One region of the Kitasatospora sp. NPDC018619 genome, then DNA from elsewhere that is predicted to be linked to it. Evidence: riboswitches for the same ligand, from Rfam matches in the RefSeq annotation. Region 1 holds a riboswitch; each other region holds the start of a gene.

Region 1 (4,203 bases):
CGGCCGACCCCGAACCCCCCACGCCCTCCAGCGCGTTCAGCGGGCTCAGGGCCTGCGGCACCAGCCCGTCCGGCCCGCCGCCGGAGCACAGCACCGCCAGCGACACCGCACTCAGCACCCCGATCTCCAGCACCAGCGCGACGCCGAGCACCCCGGCCGTCAGGTGCAGGTCGAACCAGGCCGTCACCCCGATCACCGCCGCCCCGAACAGCGCGTACCAGCCCCAGCCCAGCTCCACCCCCAGCTGCGAGCGGACCAGCCCGCGCAGCGAGTACGCGAAGAAGCCGAGTGCCGAGGCCTCGGTGACGACGTACGCGAGCACCGCGAGCAGCCCCGAAGCCATCCCGACCACCCGGCCCAGCCCGTGCGAGACGTAGCCGTAGAACGCGCCGGCCGCGGTGATGTGCCGGGCCATCGCCACGTAGCCGACCGAGAACACCGTCAGCACCGCCGTCGCCACGATGTACGCGGCGGGCGCGCCCGCGCCGTTGCCCTGCCCGACGATGATCGGCAGGTTCCCGGTCATCGCGGTGATCGGGGCGGCGGTGGCGAGCGCCATGAACACCACGCCGACCAGGCCGACCGAGTCCGCCTTCAGCCGGTCGATGCCGCCCTCCTCCGGCCGCTCCCGCCCGGCCCGCTCCCCCGCCACGTCCCCGCTGCGCACCGCCATCCGGCCTCCTCGCCTCCCGGCCCCGCCCGGCCGCCGGACCGGCCGGGCGCCGGCCCGCCGCCAGCATGGCGCGCCGAAGGCCCCCGGCGGTCCGCCGACCGCCCGGCCCCGCAGAGGAGTTGACGCCGTGTTCGACACCTCGTACGGCCCGGCCGCGCCCTCCTCACGCCCGGAGCGGCCCCGGCGGCCGCCCGGAGCGGCCCGGAAACGCGAGCGGCCGGCCCGGCCGTACGAGAGGTCCCTCGTACGGCCGGGCCGGCCTGGGCGTGTCCCGCGCCCATGTCCGCCGTGCGGCGATCACCCGGTCGAGCGGTCACCCGACATGACCATCCCGGAGGATCGATTCGCTCCGCAGCAGCGGTGGTCGGTGAGTCCCCGGAGCTCAGCGGCCCCGAATCAGAGCGCCACGCCGTGCGCGCGCAGGAAGGTGACCGGGTTGATGTCCGAGCCGTACTCCGAGCCGTTGCGGATCTCGAAGTGCAGGTGCGGGCCGGTCACGTTGCCGGTGGCACCGGAGAGGCCGATCTGCTGGCCCACGGTGACGGTCTGACCGATCTTCACACCGATCGAGGAGAGGTGCGCGTACTCGGCGTAGTGGCCGTCGGCGAGCTTGATCTCGACCTCGTTGCCGTAGGCGCCGCCGTTGCCGGCCTTGACCACGACACCGTTGGCGACGGCGCGCAGCGGGGTGCCGGTGGAGGCGACGAAGTCCTGGCCGGTGTGGTGGCCGGAGGCCCACATCGAGCCGGCCACGCCGTAGGCGGTGCCGAGCTTCGGGTTGGCCAGCGGGGCGACGTAGCCGGAGGTGGCGGCGGCGACCGGAGTGGCGGTCACGGCCTGGGCCGGGGCGGCGACCTGGAGCTGGGTCTGGAGTTGCGCGGACGGCTTGGCGGCCTCGGTCTGCACCGGGGCCTGGGCCTGCGGCTTGGCGGCCTGGGCGGCCGGGGCGGCCGGCTTGGCGGGCTTCACCGGGGCCGCGGGCTTGGCGGCGGCGGCACCGGTGGACGGCGCGGCGGCGTGGCCCGGCAGCACGAGCTGCTGGCCCGGGAAGATCAGGTTCGGGTTGGCACCGACGACCGAGCGGTTCTGCTCGTACAGCGCGTGCCAGCCGCCCTCGACGTTCCTGGCGTCGGCGATCTTGGACAGGGTGTCGCCACCGACGACGCGGTAGCTCTCCTGCGCGGCCTGGGTGGCCTGGGCAGCCGGAGCGGCGGCCTGGGCGGCCGGCTTGGCGGCAGCGGTCTGCGCAGCCGGAGCGGCCGGGGCGGTGTGGGCCTGGGCGGTGACCGCGGTCACCAGCGGCAGGGCGAACGACACACCGGTGACGGCGGTGGCGATGCCGATGCGGGCGGCGCGGGGCAGGGCGATACGACGAGCCTGAGCAGGCATGGAATTTTCCTCTCCGACGCCTGCGAGGTGAGCTGTCGGGTTCGGGCTGGAGTTGCCCGGCCGCATGCGCGGCTTCACCCCTAGCCGGTCCTGGACGCCCGCGCCCTGAGGCGCGAACTCCGGTCCGGCGACTTACCTGTGGGTCCCCCGCTCCTGCCGTACAGAGTTCGTTTCGAACCACCGGGCAGCGGCAGGACTCGGCGTTCCACCCAGCGGATCCGTCCGGACTGGCCGGGCGGTCGCTGAACTAAAACCCATCCGTTCGGGTGAAGCAATGTCGATCTTTGAAAACGCAACGACCCCCTCTGCCGCCGTGACCCTCCGCAGGCCGGAGCGCACGATACGTACACAATCCATTCACCCCGCGCCACTGATCCACGACCCTGCGCCGAGATCGCCGACGCTGCGCAGCCGGCCACTCACGTACCGCCGATCCCCAACACGCCCACCGGTGACCCTTGTCACTCGCGCCCCGGCAGCGCAGGATTCGCCCGTGGCCACCTCCGAGGCCGGCACCCTGCGTCTGGGCACCGCGCAGGGTCGCTGGGTACTGATGGCGACGGTGCTCGGCTCCAGCATGGCGATGCTCGACGGCACCGTGGTCAACGTCGCCCTGCCCAGGATCGGCGCCGACCTCGGCGCCTCCCTGGCGTCCCTGCAATGGACCCTGAACGCCTATCTGCTCACCCTGGCGGGCCTGATCCTGCTCGGCGGCGCGCTCGGCGACCGGTACGGGCGGCGCAGGGTCTTCCTGATCGGCGTGGTCTGGTTCGCCGTCGCCTCCGCGGCCTGCGCCGCCGCGCCGGACATCCACGTGCTGATCGCCGCCCGTGCCGTCCAGGGCATCGGCGGGGCGCTGCTCACCCCGGGCTCGCTCGCCATGCTCCAGGCGGTCTTCCACCCCGACGACCGCTCGGCGGCGGTCGGCCTCTGGTCCGGCCTCGGCGGGGTGTCGGCGGCGGTCGGCCCCTTCCTGGGCGGCTGGCTGGTGGACGGCCCCGGCTGGCGCTGGATCTTCCTGCTGAACCTGCCGCTGGCCGCCGCCGTGATCGCGGTCGCCACCCGGTCGGTGCCGGAGAGCCGGGACGAGGGCGCCTCCGGCCGCTTCGACGTCCTCGGCGCCGTGCTCGCCGCCCTCGCCCTCGGCGCGATCACCTACGCGCTGACCGCGGCCGGCGAGGGCCTGTCCCCCGCGGTCTGGGTCAGCGGGGTGCTCGGCCTGGTGCTCGGCGCCGTCTTCGTGGCCGTCGAACGCCGCGCGCCCGAGCCGATGCTGCCGCTCGGGCTCTTCTCCTCCCGGCTGTTCACCGCGGTGAACCTGGTCACCCTGTGCGTGTACGCCGCGTTCAGCGGCGTCTTCTTCCTGCTGGTGGTCCAGCTCCAGATCGTGTCCGGGTTCTCACCCCTGGTCTCGGGCTTCGCGCTGGTGCCGATCACCGTGCTGATGCTGGCGCTGTCCGCGCGCGCCGGGCGCCTCGGCAAGCGGATCGGCCCGCGCCTGCCGCTGACGGTGGGCCCGCTGCTGTGCGCCACCGGGGTGCTGCTGATGCTGCGCGTCGGCACCGGCGCCTCGTACTGGGTGGACGTGCTGCCCGCCGTCGCGGTGATGGGCTGCGGGATGACACTGCTGGTCGCGCCGCTGACGGCGACGGTGCTGGCCGCCGTCGACGTCCGGCACGCGGGCATCGCGAGCGGGGTCAACAACGCCGCCGCCCGCGCGGCCGGGCTGCTCGCGGTGGCCGCCCTGCCGGCGCTGGCCGGGCTGAGCGGCGACGCCTACCGGGTGCCCTCCTCGGTCGACTCGGCGTTCCACACCGCGATGCTGATCTGCGCGGGCCTGCTGGTTGCCGGCGGACTGATCGCCCTCGGGACGGTCCGGGGCAACGTCCTGGCCCCCGAGGAGCAGCAGGTGGCCGAGCCGAACTGCGACTGGCCGTGCGGCCCCACCTCCCCGCCGCTCGACCCGGGCCACGTCCCCGCACGGCGCGAGGGCCCTGCCACCGGTCCGGCGGCAGGGCCCTCGATCGACGACTGACGAAACGTCAGAGGATGTCGCCCGGCGCGTACTTGGCCGCCTCCGGGTAGGCGGCCGCGACGGCCTCCACCTGGCGGACCACCTCGGCGACCTGGGCACCGGCGGC
Region 2 (4,203 bases), on a different contig from region 1:
GTGCGGGCCGCCGCGCGGGCGGAGGCGGACCGGCAGCGGGCCGAGTCCGACGGCGTCCGCCGGGAGGCCGAGTCGCTGCGCAAGAAGGTGCGGTCGCTGGAGAGCGACACCCGCCGGGCGCAGGCCGAGACCCGCCGGGTGGCCGGCGAGCTGGAGGCCGTGAAGGCGCAGGCCGCGGCCGAGCGCGGCGCGGCCGAGACCGAGGCGCGCCGGCTCCGGCACCGGGTCTCGGAGCTGGAGAACGCGGCCGAGCAGGGGCGCCGTTCGGCCCGTGAGGGGCGCAGCGTCGAGGACATGCGGCTGCGGCTGCTGCTGGACACCGTGCTCCAGTCGGCCCAGGGGCTCCAGCGGGAGCTGGCGCTGCCGGTCTCCCAGCTGCGCCCGGCGGACCTGGTGGAGGCGGTGGTGCCGGGGGCGGCCTCGCCGCACGACGTGGCCCGGCGCGGGCTGGCCGAGGACGATCCGGCGCTGCTGGACCAGCTGCTGGCGATCCCCCAGGTGCACCTCGTGGTGGACGGCTACAACGTGACCAAGACCGGCTATCCGACGCTGCCGCTGGAGCAGCAGCGGATCCGGCTGCTGGGCGGGCTGGCGATGCTGGCCCAGCGCACCCAGGCGGAGGTCACCTGCGTGTTCGACGGGCAGGACCTGGACGTCCCGGTGATCATGGCGCCTCCGCGCGGCGTCCGGGTGCGGTTCAGCCGGACCGGGGAGACGGCCGACGAGCTGATCCGCCGTCTGGTGCGGGCCGAGCCGCAGGGCCGTCCGGTGGTGGTGGTGTCCACCGACCGGGAGGTCGCGGAGGGCGTGCGGAAGGCGGGCGCGCGCCCCGTGGCGTCGGTGCTGCTGCTGAACCGGCTGGCCCGGCCCTGAGTCCGGCCGGACCGCGTGATGCCTGGTCAGCGCGGTGTCGGGGGGTTGTGCCGGTCCGGTGGAGTCAGTGTGCGGTGGCGGAGTTCATGCCATTGGGGGAGTGGCACAACGGATAGATCTTCACTAGGGTCTGGCGTCAAACCTATTTTCGGGAATCTCATCCCATCAGGTGAGTCCGATGGAAGAAGGAGCCGGTCCCTTGGCCTCCCACCGCCGTCCCAAGCAGCCGAGCCGCGCGCGGGTCTCCGTGCTCACCGCTGCCGCGGCGACCGCGGTCGCCCTCTCCGCCCAGGTGGCCGCGCACGCCGCGCCCCAGCCGAACACGTCGGACGTCAAGGCGCAGATCGACCAGCTCCAGGAGGAGCAGGAGCAGGCGGCCGAGAAGTACAACGGCGCCCAGGAGCGGGCCGGCCAGCTGCGCAAGCAGGCCGAGCAGCTGCAGGACCAGGTGGCCCGCGGCCAGGAGCAGATGACCCAGCTCCAGGGCGGCCTCGCCGAGGTCGCGGGCGAGCAGTACCGCACCGGCGGCATCGACCCGTCCGTCCAGCTGATGCTCTCCTCGGACCCGGCCGGCTACCTGGAGAAGGCCTCGTCCGTCCAGCAGGCCAGCGCCGGCCAGGCCGAGGCGCTCAAGGGCCTCCAGGACCAGCAGCGCCGGCTGGACCAGCAGAAGGCCGAGGCGGCCGCCGTGCTCGCCTCGCTGGACACCACCACCAAGGACCTGAACCAGGCCAAGGCGGACGTGAACGCCAAGCTGAAGGCCGCTCAGGACCTGCTGAACTCGCTGAGCGCCGCGGACCGCGCCGCGCTGCGGGCCCAGCAGGCGCAGGCCGACCGGGCCTCGCGCGGCAGCGACCGGGTCGACCTCAACAGCCTGCCGGCCGCCAGCGGCTACGCGGCCACGGCGGTGGCCAAGGCGATGGGCAAGCAGGGCTCGCCGTACGTGTGGGGGGCCACCGGGTCGACCACCTTCGACTGCTCGGGCCTGATGGTGTGGGCGTACGGCCAGGCGGGCGTCTCGCTGCCGCGCACCTCGCAGGAGCAGGGCCACTACGGCACCCGGGTGCCCTCGCTGGACCAGGCCCAGCCCGGCGACCTGGTGGTGTACGGCAACGACATGCACCACGTCGGGATGTACATCGGCAACGGCATGGTGGTCCACGCGCCGCACACCGGGGACGTGGTGAAGGTGATGAAGGCCGACGCGATGTCCATCAACACCATCCGCCGGGTCTGACGGCCCGACACGCCCGGGGGCTCCCGGCCGGGCCCTGTGAAAAGCGCCACCCCCGCTCGGGGGTGGCGTCGGGCTTTCCGGCCCCTGCCGACCACATGCTGAGAAGCGATCAGCCTTCTGTGCGGCAGTGGTCACCATCGGTCATTTTCACAAAGGAACTTGGGCAATCTTCAGTCTTTTTTCTGACAAGGATTTGAACGGATCACGGTTCAGTTACTAGGGTCATGCTCCGAACCACCGCACTGTCGATCGCCCAGCCAGGGTGGCGGCGGTGGTTACCGCCGAGTTCGCGAGGCAGCGGGGCAGGTCGAAGCGACTGCCCGACAGGGGAGCCCAGTGTTCGGGGGCGCTGCGGAGCGGAGCCGGGGAACCACGTTCCTCCGGGGTGAATCGGCGCCGGGTCGGCCGGTGAAACGGCCGTGAGGCGTCGTAGGGCATGCTTCCGGCCCGAACCCGTCAGCTCACCCGGTAGGCGGACGTAGGAAGAAGGAGTCCGCCTTCGTGGCGTCCCATCGTCGTCCCAAGCCCGCAGGACGGGCCCGCGTCTCGATCCTGACCGGTGTCGCCGCCGCGGCCGTCGCCCTGTCCGCGCAGGGTGCCCACGCCGACCCGCAGCCGACCAAGGAACAGGTCAAGGAGCAGGTCGACCAGCTCAACGAGCAGGCCGAGGTCGCGACCGAGGCCTACAACGGCGCCCAGGCCAAGCAGCAGGAGCTGGAGAAGCAGGTCTCCGGCCTCCAGGACCAGGTGGCGCGTCAGCAGGCGCAGGTCACCGAACTCCAGGGCGGCCTGGCCGAGATCGCCGGCGAGCAGTACCGCAACGGCGGGATATCGCCGACCGTCCAGCTGATGTTCTCGTCCACCCCGGACAGCTTCCTCAGCCAGGCCGGCGCGCTGAACCAGGCCGGCAGCACCCAGAAGGGCCAGCTGAAGGAGCTCCAGGAGCAGCAGCGCAAGCTCGACCAGGACCGCAACGAGGCCCAGGGCAAGCTCGCCGAGCTGGAGTCGACCACCCAGCAGCTGAAGGCCTCCAAGGACGAGGTCCAGGGCAAGCTGAAGGCGGCTCAGGACCTGTTCAACACCCTGACCGAGCAGGACCGCCAGGCGCTGCGCCAGGCCGAGGAGAAGGCCGCGGCCGACGCCAAGGCCAAGGCCGACGCCGCCCAGGCCCAGCAGCAGCAGGCCGACCGCGCCTCCCGCGACAACAGCCGCGGCACCCTCGCGGCCCCCACCACCACCGCCCCGGTGAAGGTGGCCGCCGGCAGCTCGCGCGGTGCCGCCGCCCTCTCGGCCGCGGCCTCCAAGATCGGCAGCCCGTACGTCTGGGGCGCCACCGGCCCGGGCTCCTTCGACTGCTCCGGCCTGATGGTCTGGGCGTACAACCAGGCCGGCGTGTCGCTGCCGCGCACCTCGCAGGCGCAGGCGGGGGCCGGCACCCGGATCGGTACGGACATCTCCCAGGCCCAGCCCGGCGACCTGCTGATCTTCTACAGCGACGCCCACCACGTCGGCATCTACGCGGGCAACGGCCAGGTGCTGCACGCCCCCAAGCCGGGTGCGTCGGTGCGCTACGAGGCGGTCACCAACATGCCGCTGACCTCCATCGTGCGGGTCTGACCCCCACGCGGACGCCTCCGGGCCCGGTCTTCCCCAGGGAAGGCCGGGCCTGCGGCTTTTCCGGCGGATCGGTCTGGTGTCCGATATGGGAGTGAATATTCGGGTCGGGAGGGGTTTGGACTCGCTTGCCCGGACTCGCTAACGTCTGCCACCGGACTCCCGCTCGACGGCCGCCCGCCCCGGTGCGGCGGCGGGGGCCGCGCCGCAGGATTGGAGCCGCTGCCGCCATGCCCGTGCACCGCCGTTCCCCACTGCTCGCCCGGGCGCTGGTGCTGACCGCGGCCGCCGCCACCGCGCTGGGCGCGGGCACCGCGGGCAGCGCCGAGGCCGCCCCCGCCAGCCCGGACCCGGCCGACCGCCAGGACGTCAAGACGCAGGTGGAGCAGCTGTACGACGAGGCCGAGCAGGCGTCCGAGAAGCTCAACGCGGCGCAGGAGGCCCAGCGCCGGCTCCAGGGCGAGACCACGATCCTCCAG
Region 3 (4,203 bases), on a different contig from region 1:
GCCGGGCACGTAGCCGGCCTTCCGGATGGCCTCGACGATGAGGTCCAGCGCCTCGCGGTTGGAGTCCAGGTTCGGGGCGAAGCCGCCCTCGTCGCCCAGCCCGGTGGACAGGCCGCGCTCCTTCAGCACGCCCTTGAGCGTGTGGTAGACCTCGACGCCCCAGCGGACGGCCTCGGAGAAGGACTCCGCGCCGATCGGAGCGATCATGAACTCCTGGATGTCGACGTTGGAGTCCGCGTGCGACCCGCCGTTGAGGATGTTCATCATCGGGACCGGCAGGACGTGCGCGTTCGGGCCGCCCAGGTAGCGGAACAGCGGCAGGTCGCTGGCCTCGGAGGCGGCGTGCGCGACGGCCAGCGAGACGCCCAGGATGGCGTTGGCGCCGAGCGAGGACTTGTCCGGCGTGGCGTCCAGGTCCAGCATCGCCTGGTCGATCAGGCGCTGCTCGGTCGCGTCGTAGCCGACCAGCTCCGGGCCGATCTGCTCGATGACGGCCAGGACGGCCTTCTCGACGCCCTTGCCGAAGTAGCGGTTCTTGTCGCCGTCGCGCAGCTCCAGCGCCTCGAAGGCGCCGGTGGAGGCACCCGACGGGACAGCGGCACGACCCGTGCTGCCGTCGTCGAGGCCGACCTCGACCTCGACCGTGGGGTTGCCGCGGGAGTCGAGGATCTCACGGGCTACGACGACATCGATGGACGGCACGAGGCATCTCCTTGCGGAAGCAGGGTCCGGTCTGACGGTGGTGCTGTCAGCAGGACGATTGCGGAGTCGTTACGACCAGAGCCTAACCGCCCGGGCTCCCGGGGCCACGTCCGCCTCGGTCCCGTCTCAGCGTGTGGCCCCACTACCCACCGGTAGTTCACCTGCTTGTCCCAGCTTGTCCCACCGGAGCGGGCGAATGCGGACGAAGGGGACCGGTAGGGCCGGTCCCCTTCGGACGACGGGGTGGAGCGGCGCCGGCGCCGAGCGCCGTGGCGGGTGCTCCCGCGCCGGGCGCGGCGGCTCAGCCGAGGTGCAGCACCTGGCCGGGCATGATCAGGTTCGGGTTGCCGCCGACGGTGGCGCGGTTCCCCTCGTACAGCGCGTGCCAGCCGCCGGAGACGCCCTGCGCGGCGGCGATGGTCGACAGGGTGTCACCGGCGCGGACGGTGTAGTCGTGGCCGGTGGCCCGCGGGGCCTGCTGCGCGGCCTGCGGGGCGTACTGCGGCTGGGCGGCGGCCTGCGGGGCGTACTGCTGGTAGACGCTCTGGTGGCTGGTCCAGTACCAGGCGCCGTTGCTCTGGTACCAGTACACCTTGGCGTCGGCGTCCCAGCCGGCCTTGCCCGGGAAGCCCTGGGCCTGCGGGGCGGCCTGCTGGACCGGCTGCGCGGCGGGCTTCTGGGCGGCCGGCTTCGCGGCGGGCTTGGCGGCGGGCTTCTGCGCGGCGGGCTTCTCGGCCGGCTTGGCGGCCGGCTTCGGGGCCTGCTGCTTCGCGGCGGACTGCGGCTTGGCGTCCGAGGAGGTGTCGACCGCGGCCGGGGCGCCGCCCTTGGTCAGACCGGCCTTCTGGGAGCAGACCGGCCAGGCGCCCGGGCCCTGCGAGGCGAGCACCTTCTCGGCGACCGAGATCTGCTGGGCCTTGCTGGCCTGGTTGGCCTGCGCCGCGTAGGCGGTGCCGCCGTACGCCTTCCAGGTGCTGGAGGTGAACTGGAGGCCGCCGTAGAAGCCGTTGCCGGTGTTGATGCTCCAGTTGCCGCCGCTCTCGCACTGGGCGACGGCGTCCCAGGTGGAGGCCGGGGCGGCAGCGGCGCCGGTGGCGGTGAGGATCGGCATCGCGAGTCCGACGCCGGCCACACCGGCGACGGCGATGGCCTTCTCGGCCTGGGTACGACGACGGTGGCGGCCAGTTCCAACGAACAGCATGAAGAGGTCCCTCTCCGCACGCCTGCGAGGTGAGCTGTCGGGTTCGGACCGGGAGGTGGCCCGGCCGCCGTGCGCGGAGACGACTCCGCTCGGGCGGCTTCACCCCAAGCCGTGGGGAGACGGCAACAAACCTGGTTCCCCCGCCCCTGCCCAGGGTTCTGGTCGGTTTCCCGTGGCGCGGCGGGCAGGATTCGGCGTTCCGCGCACGGGGTCCGCAGCTGCGAACTCCAGGGAGAGTAGACAGATCATCAGACCGATCACAAGCTCATATCGTCGATATCACACCAGAATTACGGCCCGTGTCCGATCGCCTACCAACAGCGGCGTTATGTCCGGATTGATGGGCGTTCACACCCCTCCATCGGCGGTCGGCGACGTCCCGTCAGTGTCATCTCCACCCTCCGGGCGTGCCGGCGCAGCAGCTGCCGGAGGAGCGTGCGGGGAACGGCTCTCCGGACTGAATTCCACCGGGAGTTCCCGCAGTCCACGCATGATCAGTCCGCCGCGCCAGCGCAGGTTCCCGGGGCTTTCCGCCAGCCGCAGGTCGGGCAGCCGGGAAAGCAGCGTGGCCAGCGCCGCGCGCCCCTCCAGCCGGGCGAGCGGAGCGCCGATGCAGTAGTGGATGCCGTGCCCGAACCCCAGGTGGGGGTTGTCCTTCCGGGCCAGGTCCAGGGTGTTCTCCGCCGCGAACCGGGCCGGATCGCGGTTCGCCGCCGCCAGCACCACCAGCACCGGGTCCCCGACCGGGATGTCCACCCCGCCGATGGTCAGCGGCCGGGTGGCGAAGCGCCAGGTCGCCATCTCCACCGGCCCGTCGTAGCGCAGGAGTTCCTCGATCCCGGTCTCCAGCAGCCCGCTCTCGCCGCGCACCACCGACTCCTGGAGCAGCCGGCGCTGCTGCGGGTCGCGCAGCAGCGCGTACGTCCCGTTGCCGATCAGGTTCACGGTGGTCTCGAAGCCGGCGAACAGGAGGATGAAGGCCATCGCGGCGGCCTCGTTCTCGGTCAGGTGCTCGCCGTGGTCGCTCGCCCGGATCAGGCCCGAGATCAGGTCGTCCCCGAGGTCCGCACGCTTGCGGTGGATCAGCTCCAGCAGGTACGCCCGCATCCGCTTCACCGCCCGCCCCACGCCGCCGCGTTGACCGCCGCCGTGTCCCGGCTTCGTGTGCCGCAGCATCATCCCGGCCCAGTCCCGGAAGTCGTCCTGGTCCTCGGCCGGCACCCCGAGCAGGTCGCAGATCGCGTAGATGGGGAGCGGGAAGGCGAACTCGTGGATCAGGTCCGCCGAGCCGCGCTGCGCGAAGCCGTCGATCAACCGGTCGGTGAGCTGCTGCACCCGCGGCTCGAACTCGGCCACCCGGCGCGGGGTGAACGCCTTCGACACCAGCCGGCGCAGCCGGGTGTGGTCCGGCGGGTCGATGTTCAGCAGGTGGGTCATCAGGTCCGCCTGCCGCTCCCCGGGGATGCCCACCCGGCCGGTGCGGTGCGCCTGCTCGCTGTGGTGCGCCGGGTTCTTCGACAGCCGGCTGTCCGCGAGCGCCTGCCGGGCGTCGGCGTACCTCGTCACCAGCCAGGCCTCCACCCCGCTCGGCAGGGTGGTCCGGTGCACCGGGGCGTGCTCGCGCAGCCACGCGTAGGCGGGGTACGGATCGGCGGCGAACTCCCAGGTGAACAGCTGTGGGGCACAGGCGTCGGACGGCGCTGCGGCGGGCCGGGCGGGGTGGGGCTGAGCTGGCATGGGACCGACCGTATCCGGTGCGGCGGGCGGGGCCCGCCTCCGGCGGAGCGCGGCCGGGCGCGGGCCGGGGAAGGGGCGGTGCGCGGGCGGGATCCAGCCGGTGCGCGGACGGAATGCGAGCGGTGCGCCAACACCCCGTGGACGGCCCGTGGCCGGTCCGTGGACGGGTCTTGGCCGACTCTTGGCCGCGGAGTGGGCGTGAGCCTGGTCACCTGAGGGGTAACCCCTGTTGCGGAGGGTCAGGACGTGCCTACGATCCTCCGCAGTACGCGTGGGCGCCGGTGCGGTGTCGCCCACAGGGAGGAGCAGGCCATGCGGGTCAGCGGGTCAGTCGTCGTCATCGCGGTCCTCGACGGCGGGTCGGGCGCGGGCCTCGCCCGCCGGTTCGCCGCCGCCGGCGCCGCCGGGATGCTGGTCGCCGACCAGCACGTGGGCATCGCCGAGGACCTCGCCGCCGAACTCGACCGCCCGGGCTGCCCCGTCGTCGGCGTCTGCGGCGACATCCGCCGCCCCAGCGACGTCGCCGCCCTCGTGGACACCGCCGAGAAGCACCTCGGGCCGAT
Region 4 (4,203 bases), on a different contig from region 1:
AACGGCTACAGCGAGCGGATCGACGCGCCGTTCATCTCGCCGGACGACCGCGCCGCGATGTGGATGGCCGTCCAGCACCTGGCCGAACTCGGGCACGAGCGGATCGGGCTGGCCGTCGGCCAGCGCCGGTACGTCCCGGTGCTGCGCAAGATCGAGGGGTTCACGGCGGCGATGCGGGCGGTGCTCGGGCGCGGCCAGGAGGAGGCCGAGGACCTCGTCCACCACACGCTGTTCAGCGTGGAGGGCGGGCACGCGGCGGCCGGCGCGCTGCTCGACAAGGGCTGTACGGCGATCGTCTGCGGGAGCGACATGATGGCGCTCGGGGCGATCCGGGCGGTGCGGCAGCGCGGGCTGTCGGTGCCGCAGGACGCGTCCGTGGTGGGCTTCGACGACTCGCCGTTGATCGCCTTCACCGAGCCGCCGTTGACCACGATCCGGCAGCCGGTCGAGGCGATGGCCACCGCGGCGGTGGACGCGCTGCTGGAGGAGGTCGGCGGGAACGCCGCGCAGCGCGGCGAGTTCATGTTCCAGCCGGAGCTGGTGATGCGCGGGTCCACCGGGGCCTGCGCGCGTTGAGCCGCGGCCGTAACGGCCGCTGCCACGGTCGGTCGACGGGCCCCGGAGGGCGTTGCTCTCCGGGGCCCGTCGACGTGTGTGGGGCCGGCCGGACCGGCCCTCGGGAACGCCGGGACCCCCGGGGAGGAGCGACCAGACTCTCCCCGGGGGTGGCGGGTGGTCAGCGGGCGGGCGGGGGCCTGCGGCTGACGGATGACAGTGGACGGATGACAGCTGACAGATGTTGAAATCTGTCAGCTGTCAGTTGTCATCTGTCCGTGGTTCTCAGACCCGGCCGGCGAAGTCCGGGGCCCAGTTGGCGATGCTCTGCTCGCGGACGCCCGAGCTCGGGTTGGCGGCCTCGACGTACTTGCCGTTGCCGACGTAGATCGCGACGTGGTAGACGCCGGAGTCCTTGCCGTTGTTGGACCAGAACAGCAGGTCGCCCGGCTGGAGGCTGTCCAGCGAGACGTGGGTGCTGGCGGCGGCCTGGTCGGCGGCGACCCGCGGGACGGAGATGCCCGCGGCGCGCAGCGCGGCCTGGGTCAGGCCGGAGCAGTCCCAACCGCCGTTGCCGGTGCCGCCGTAGACGTACGCCTGACCGACCTTCGACTCGGCGAAGGAGACCGCGGCGGCCATGCTGCCGGTGGCGGCCGGGGCCGGGGCCGGGGCCGGGGTCTGGGCCTGCGGAGCGGGCTTGGCGGCCGGCTTGCTGGACGGCTTGGTCGCCGGGGCCTGGGTCTGGGGCTGGGTCTGCGCGGCCGGCTGGGCGTCCACGGAACCGCCGTTCGCGGACTGGCCGGACTTCTGCGAGCGGTCGAACCAGGTGAAGCCCGAGCCGGACTTGCCGTCGAAGGACAGGTGCTGGCCCGGGTAGATGCTGTCCGGCCCCTCGGTCAGGGTGGAGCGGTTGAGCTCGTACAGCCGCTGCCAGCCGCCCTGCACGTTGTGCCGGTCGGCGATGGAGGAGAGCCAGTCGCCCTCGACGACGGTGTAGTCGCCGCCCTGGGCCTGCTGCCGGCCCGTCTGGGCCCGGTCGCCGCGGTTGCCGGAGGCGGCGGAGTCCATGGCGGCCTGCGCGTCGCCCTGGGCGGGCGTGGCGGGCGTGGCGGGCTTCGCGGCCGGCGCCTGGGGCCGGGCGGGCTTGGCGGTGGGCTTCGCCGCCGGAGCGGCCGGCTTGGCGCTCTGGGCGGGCTTGGCGGCGGTGGAGCCCGAGGCGGAGCCCGCCGAGGTGTCGACGGCGGCCGGGGCGCCGCCCTTGGTGAGCCCGGCCTGGACCGAGCAGACCGGCCAGGCGCCGGGGCCCTGCGAGGCGAGGACCTTCTCGGCGATCGCGATCTGCTGGTCCTTGGTGGCCTGGTTGGCCTGCGGGGCGAAGGCGGTGCCGCCGAAGGCGGCCCAGGTGCTGGAGGTGAACTGCAGACCGCCGAAGAAGCCGTTGCCGGTGTTGATGCTCCAGTTGCCGCCGCTCTCGCACTGGGCGACCTTGTCCCAGGTGGCGACGGAGGCGGCGGAGGCGGTGCCGGAGGTGAGGCACGGGACGGTGAGGCCGACGCCGGCGACGCCGAGGGCGGCGATCACGCGACGGGTGCGGCTGGACAGGCTGGTGCCGTTGGTGCCGTTGGTGGGCAGCATGAAGACGCGGTCCTCTCCCACGCCTGCGAGGTGAGCTGTCGGATTCGGGCCGGAGTTGCCCGGCCGTGCGGTGTGCACGGCTTCACCCCTAGCCCTGGACCGTTCCGGAGAGCGGTCCGGGGCGACTTACCTGTGGGTCCCCCGCTCCTGCCGTGGTGCGTCTATCGCGCTGCCAGGACATCCGACGGCAGGACTCGGCGTCGCGGATGAACCGGGTTCGTGTGGTCACGAACGGGGAGCACGTTAATCAGACTCAAGTTCAAACTGCAAACCCTTGTGATGCGCATCACGGTTTAGTGGGAACTGCCAAAATTGCCACCCATCATGATCACAAATGATCCTTTTCAGGCAATGCTGTTGCAGAACTCCACAATTGGCTGCTCCTCAGGAGCGAGGTGACGGCGCGTCGAATCGCCCTGCGGCGCGCGTCGGCGGATGGGGGAGCGGCCGTGATGCGCCGCTGCGGATCCGCGACCGACGGCCGCTTCCTATTTCCTTTCAAATAGGCCAGAACGGACATTCCTTTGTCGTGCCCCGTGCAGCTCGGAAGGGCGGCGAGCATGCCGAAGGGCCCGGAACGGATGCCGTTCCGGGCCCTTCGGTGCACGTCGGCGGGCGCGCGGTGTCGAAATTACTGCCCGGCGGGCGCCTCGGCGGCCGCGTGGGCGCCGCGAGCGCCCTCCGGGGCCCCGTCGGCCCCGGCGGCGGCCGCCTCCGCCTCGGCCCGTGCCAGGTCCTCCGCGGAGGGCGCGGGCAGCGCGGCCAGGTAGGTCGCGGCGATCAGCTGGCCGACGGACGGGTAGGCGCCCAGCGGCGCGGCCGACGGGCAGCCGGTCTCCTCGGCGGCGGTGGCGAGCAGCTCGGAGTCTGCCTCCGGGCCGATCACCAGCGGGGCCAGCGCCGGGCGCTGCGAGCCGGTGTCCTTGAGGTGGTTGACGGCGGCGGCCACCGAGCCGGGCACGTCGAGCGCGGCGGCGACGACCGGCACGGCCAGTCGCGCGGCCAGCAGTACGCCGGTGATGCCGGCCGCGGCGGCCGCGTCCTCGCCGCCGACGGTGGTCAGCACCACGCCGTCCGCGGCGGTCGCGATGGCGAACAGCCGGGCGCGGTCGGCCCGGGCCAGCCCGGCCTCGGAGAGTCGGACGTGCACGGCCTCGGCCAGCAGCGGGTGCGGGCCCAGCGGGTCGGTGACGGGGGCTCCGTACTCGGCGGCGAGCGCGTGGAGCTCGCCCAGGAAGGCGTGCGGGCCGGGCACCAGCGGGACCAGGACGGGCATCGGCAGCCCGGCCTCGGCGGCCAGCGCCAGCAGCTCGGCCACCGTGCGGTCCTCGCCCTCCGCGGCGCCGGTGCCGTCACCGGGGAGGTAGCCGACCGCCGTCTGGACGCCGTTGTGCTCGGTGCGGACGATCGAGAGCAGCTCCTCGACCACCGAGCGGGACTCGGGTCCGGCGGGTGCGGGCACGGCGAGCACCAGGGCCGGGGCGCCGGCCGGGATCTCGGGGCGCTCGGGACGACGGTGGCGCCCCCGCGCACGGGAGCCTGGAGTGCGGACGGGCAGTGGCGCGCCCGGGATGGCTGCGGTGCTCATGCCGGAGATCGTAGGACATCGGCCCGTCCGGCTTGCAGTCGGCTGCCGTACGGGTTTCGCGCGGTCAGGGTGCGGGCGCGGTGCGGCTTCGGGGCCGGTCCGCGCGCATTGCCTACAATCCGGACATTCCTCACCCAACCCCCGAGTCGTACCCCGTGGTAGCCACAACGCGATCGGAGGGGGCGGACGTTGCGCCCGTGACGCGTGAGATGTCTCACAGCATGAGGTCGGCCTGACGGAGGGTCACGGGCGGGCGACTCCCGGCGTTCGAAGATCAACATTCAGCGGGGAGGTGCTCACGGCCGGTTATCGCGCGCTCGACGATTCATCGGCTATGTCCGTTTACGTACCGTCAGGAGAAGGGCTCGTGAAGAGATCGCGGCGGCGGACAAAATGCCTCGTGCACCTGCAACGTCCCGTGCTGA

Evidence for each region. A riboswitch is a leader RNA that binds a small molecule or an ion and turns the genes downstream of it on or off. The one in region 1 is predicted to bind cyclic di-AMP.
Region 2: linked by a shared signal. The riboswitch ahead of ACH5AR_RS14750 (NlpC/P60 family protein) and the one ahead of ACH5AR_RS18845 (peptidoglycan DD-metalloendopeptidase family protein) in region 1 are both predicted to bind cyclic di-AMP.
Region 3: linked by a shared signal. The riboswitch ahead of ACH5AR_RS24785 (transglycosylase family protein) and the one ahead of ACH5AR_RS18845 (peptidoglycan DD-metalloendopeptidase family protein) in region 1 are both predicted to bind cyclic di-AMP.
Region 4: linked by a shared signal. The riboswitch ahead of ACH5AR_RS02530 (transglycosylase family protein) and the one ahead of ACH5AR_RS18845 (peptidoglycan DD-metalloendopeptidase family protein) in region 1 are both predicted to bind cyclic di-AMP.

Annotation. Positions count from the first base shown of each region.
Region 1 is NZ_JBISAI010000011.1:38,047-42,249, reverse strand. It holds gene ACH5AR_RS18850 (APC family permease) at 1-673, opposite strand, end outside; gene ACH5AR_RS18845 (peptidoglycan DD-metalloendopeptidase family protein) at 1,070-2,062, opposite strand; cyclic di-AMP (ydaO/yuaA leader) riboswitch at 2,065-2,265, opposite strand; gene ACH5AR_RS18840 (MFS transporter) at 2,616-4,097, shown strand; gene purB (adenylosuccinate lyase) at 4,105-4,203, opposite strand, start outside.
Region 2 is NZ_JBISAI010000008.1:113,296-117,498, forward strand. It holds gene ACH5AR_RS14740 (NYN domain-containing protein) at 1-873, shown strand, start outside; gene ACH5AR_RS14745 (NlpC/P60 family protein) at 1,073-2,110, shown strand; cyclic di-AMP (ydaO/yuaA leader) riboswitch at 2,448-2,601, shown strand; gene ACH5AR_RS14750 (NlpC/P60 family protein) at 2,612-3,727, shown strand; gene ACH5AR_RS14755 (NlpC/P60 family protein) at 3,955-4,203, shown strand, end outside.
Region 3 is NZ_JBISAI010000016.1:79,882-84,084, forward strand. It holds gene eno (phosphopyruvate hydratase) at 1-702, opposite strand, end outside; gene ACH5AR_RS24785 (transglycosylase family protein) at 1,004-1,903, opposite strand; cyclic di-AMP (ydaO/yuaA leader) riboswitch at 1,909-2,077, opposite strand; gene ACH5AR_RS24790 (cytochrome P450) at 2,252-3,640, opposite strand; gene ACH5AR_RS24795 (SDR family NAD(P)-dependent oxidoreductase) at 3,953-4,203, shown strand, end outside.
Region 4 is NZ_JBISAI010000001.1:639,781-643,983, forward strand. It holds gene ACH5AR_RS02525 (LacI family DNA-binding transcriptional regulator) at 1-576, shown strand, start outside; gene ACH5AR_RS02530 (transglycosylase family protein) at 841-2,211, opposite strand; cyclic di-AMP (ydaO/yuaA leader) riboswitch at 2,198-2,358, opposite strand; gene ACH5AR_RS02535 (hypothetical protein) at 2,822-3,778, opposite strand.